2 regions of the Clostridium thermobutyricum genome follow, and region 2 is predicted to be linked to the other one. Evidence: a T-box and tRNA genes for the amino acid it is inferred to sense, from the RefSeq annotation. Region 2 holds a T-box; the other holds one or more tRNA genes.
The links. The T-box of region 2 lies ahead of trpS (tryptophan--tRNA ligase). A T-box ahead of a tRNA ligase gene usually reads a tRNA of that ligase, here a tRNA-Trp.
Positions count from the first base shown of each region.

Region 1 (2,211 bases), on a different contig from region 2:
TTTAGCTATATCATTACCATCAAATACACCACCAGCAACTAAAACAGGAATTTGTGTATTATATTTTTCTTCATATTCCTTTACATGGTCAATAATTTTTACTACTTCAGCTTCAAATTCTTCTTCTTTCATATTTATTTGGTCTTTTTTAAATCCAAGATGACCACCAGCTTTAGGACCTTCAACAATTACAGCATCAGGTAATCTATTATTATGTTTTTCCCAAAGCTTCATTATTACACGACAAGCCTTTAAAGATGATATTATTGGTGCTATTTTTACTGTAGAATCTTTAACTATCTTTGGTAGAGCAGTAGGCATACCAGCACCAGAAATTATTAAATCAATTCCAGCTTCTATGGCAGTTTTAACATAATCCTCATAATCTTTAGTTACAACCATTATATTTACACCTAAAACTCCATTTTTAGTTTTTTCTTTCGCTATTTTTATATGTTCTTTAAGAGCTCTTAAGTTTGCAGCTTTAGAGTTCGTATTAAAATCTTTTTCTTTGAATCCTATATCTGCTGCTGAAATAACACCAATACCACCAGCATTAGTAACAGCTGCAGCAAGTGATGATAGTGAAACACCAACACCCATTCCACCTTGAATTATTGGAAGTCTAACTTGTAAATTTCCTATTTTTAAAGGTTTAATATTCATAACAAAATACCTCACTTAAAATTTATTTGAAAATTAAATATTTTGATAATCAAAATAATTTTTATTATATTATAATCTAAATTTTTAAAATTAACAACTAAAAGAGCTAGAATTTTTAGGATGAAAAAAATTATTGACAATAAAATATATATTTGATAAAATAAAAAACGTTCTAGGGGTATGGCTCAATTGGTAGAGTAGTGGTCTCCAAAACCATTGGTTGTGGGTTCGAGTCCTACTGCCCCTGCCAGAAGCACTTAATTTTATTAAGTGTTTTTTTTATGTCTAAATTTAAATAAATTAAAATAAATGTTTCATAATTGTTAATGAGGACAAAATTATGGATAGTTATTCCTTAAATAGAAATATAATAGGCAAATAATATCCTATATATATTAATTTTACATTATTAAGTAAAAATAATATATTAATGTATACCTTTTAAATTTGAATAAAAAATTAAAAAAACAAATAAAATATAATAAATTGCAAAAAAAAACTGACAATTCCCTAAAAAAAATAATTAAATTAAAAAAATTATAAAAATATTAATCAAAAATTAAAAAATATGTTATAATTGTTTTAGAAGGGAAAAGGTGATTACGAATGAAGGGTAAAAAAGTATTTATATTAACGATAATACTTAGTTGCTTAATATTAACATTTGCAATTAAATTCATAAATATGGAAGTACATAAAGAGCGTTTTGAAGTTGTAGATAGTAATAATTCTATTAGTCAAAAAAATAGTAATGAAGCAAATTCAGTAGTAAAAGTTATCCAAGGGCAAAAATATCAAAAGACAAATAGATTAAATAATTCGCAAAAAACTACATATATAATTGTTGATGATAAAAATATAGATGAAGAAAGTATAGACAGGCTTTTAAATTTAAGTAGCGACTTAAATTTAAAAATTACTTTTATAGATAATAACGAAATTATAAATGAAGATGATAAAATAGAATATTAAGGAAATACAGTCCTTCCAGTAGAATTAGATTTATATAAATTAATTGAAAATAATAAGTTAGAATATTTTAAATTAAGTGAAGGAGTTAATATAAATAATTCTAATAAAAATGGAATCATTATGATAATTGATAATATACAAAGTTTAGGAGAAAATAATAGTAATTTTAAAGATGTAATAAAAGATTTAAAGGAACAAGGATATTCATTTAAAGCCTTAGATTAAGTAATATATTGTTATAAATATTAAATAAAATATGATTAAGATAATAAATTGGGGGATTTATTATACATAGGGGAAAATTTATATATATTTATTAAATGCTATGCAAAATTTATTGCATGGCATTTTTATTTTATAGTCTTTTATTTTTATAGAAAATATATATAATGAAATTAGAACAGAGGTTCGAATCGGGTTAAAGAGGAGAAAGGTATGAATAAGGTTAAGATATTACATTGCGGAGATATACATTTAGATACACCTTTTAAAGAATTTAATAAAGAGGTGGCTAAAAATAATAAAGAAGAGATAAAGAGAGTTTTAAAAAATATAATTAATATTTGTAATGAA
Region 1 covers NZ_KB850956.1:2,116,485-2,118,695, reverse strand. Annotated here, with positions in the region: gene HMPREF1092_RS09870 (NAD(P)H-dependent flavin oxidoreductase) at 1-666, opposite strand, end outside; tRNA gene HMPREF1092_RS09865 (tRNA-Trp) at 841-916, shown strand; gene HMPREF1092_RS09860 (hypothetical protein) at 1,273-1,638, shown strand; gene HMPREF1092_RS09855 (metallophosphoesterase family protein) at 2,074-2,211, shown strand, end outside.
Region 1: it has a tRNA-Trp gene. The T-box ahead of trpS (tryptophan--tRNA ligase) is inferred to sense a tRNA for this amino acid. The anticodon was not compared.

Region 2 (2,211 bases):
CAATTCCAATAGCTTCCCTAACTTCTGAAAGAGTTTGTGCCGCAATTTTTCTTGCTTTTAAACTTCCTTCCTCTAAAACTTTATATACATAATCAATATTTTTTTCAAATTCTTTTCTTCTCTCTCTAATTGGTTGTAACTCATCTTGGATTACTTCATTTAAATATTTTTTAACTTTCATATCTCCAAGGCCACCTCTTATGTAATGAGCTTTCATCTCCTCTAACTTTTCCTTATCTTTGCAAAATACATCTAAATATGTAAATACTGTATTATTTTCCACTTGTCCTGGGTCTTCTACTCTTATATGATTTGGGTCAGTATACATTGACATTATTTTTCTTTTAATTTCTTCTGGTTCATCTGATAAATAAATTGCATTATTTAATGATTTACTCATTTTTAATTTTCCATCAATTCCTGGCAATCTACCTGAACCTTCTTTCGCAAGATATATTTCAGGTTCTACTAAAATTTCTTTATTATAAATTTGATTAAAGATTCTTACTATTTCTCTTGTTTGCTCTAACATAGGAAGTTGATCTGATCCTACTGGGACTAAATCAGCTTTAAAAGCAGTTATATCAGCAGCTTGGCTTACTGGATATATTAAAAAACCTGCTGGTATACTTAAATTAAAATTTTTTTCTTTTATTTCTGATTTTACAGTTGGATTTCTTTCAAGTCTTGAGACTGTAACTAAATTTAAATAGTGCATAGTTAATTCATTTAATTCTGGTATTTGAGATTGAACAAAAATTGTAGATTTTTCTGGATCTAATCCTACTGCTAAATAATCTAATGTTACCTCAACTAAACTTTTTCTTATCTTTTCTGGATTTCTTGCATTATCTGTTAATGCTTGTTGGTCTGCTATCATTATATAACTATCATATAAGCCTGTATTTTGAAGTTCTACTCTATTTTTTAAAGAACCTACATAATGTCCTATATGAAGTTTTCCTGTTGGTCTATCACCTGTTAAAATTATTTTTTTTGTCATATAAATCACTCCTAAAACTATTTTTTTATATAAAAAAAACTCCGTCCTATAAAAAATAGGACGGAGATAATATTCCGCGTTGCCACCTAAATTGTGTAAAAAAATCACACCTCTCATTTTCAAGTACTAACATACTCTATCCACTGTAAGGTGTGGCTCACCACTTAGATACTCTCTATTAAAAGATTTCGCCTCGTTCTTCAAAGACCCATTCATAAAACTTTTTCTTGCTAAGATTCCACCATCCTCAGCTCTCTTTATTGAACCTAAGTTAAATTACTTTTTCTTATCAAAAGATTTACTTTATTTTTTTCATTATAGCTCTACATAAATTTCAAGTCAACTAACTATATTACTAATTTAATTTTTTAATAATATTATTTTAAACTTAAATAGGCAAAAATTTTTAGATCATATTATTTTTATTTATTATACTTAATATTTTAAATACATAATTCTTCAAAATAAAAATTATAAATTAAAATTATAAAATGCGCCTTTCATTCCAGCAGTATTTTTAAGCTTTGCAAATTCTATTCTAGTATTAATATAAACTGATTCTATCAAATATTTTTTTAAACTCTTTTCTATTAAAGGTCTAAAAATTTCTTCTCTAGCCATTATTCCTCCACCCAGAACAACTACCTCTGGATTTACTGAATAAACAATATTAGAAATTCCTAAAGCTAAATTATCAACTAACCTTTCAACTTCTTCTCTACATATTAAATCTCCTTTTTCATAATTATCTAAAACATATCTTCCATCTATAGACTTATTATCAATACCTTTTCTCAAAGCTACATTTCTAACCAAAGAAGTAGTAGATGCAATATTTTGAATATGTTCTCCATTAACTATCATATATCCTATTTCTCCAGCTGAATTGCTAAATCCATGAAGTATTTTTCCATCTAATATTATTGCTCCTCCAATTCCTGTCCCTATTGTTAAACAGACCATTGAATTAGTACCCATTCCAGCTCCATCAAAAAACTCTCCTAATGCTGCACAATTTACATCATTCTCTACAGAACAAGGTATTTTAAATTCTTTCTCTAATATCTTCTTAACTTCAACTCCAGTATAATTAGGTATTGTTGGACCAGCATAAGTAATCTTTCCTTCTTTAGGACACACCATTCCAGCAGTTGATATACATATTCCACTTATATCATTATCAATCATAATTTCTCTAATTATCTCTT
Region 2 covers NZ_KB850958.1:320,650-322,860, forward strand. Annotated here, with positions in the region: gene trpS (tryptophan--tRNA ligase) at 1-1,003, opposite strand, end outside; T-box leader at 1,057-1,305, opposite strand; gene HMPREF1092_RS15065 (ROK family protein) at 1,475-2,211, opposite strand, start outside.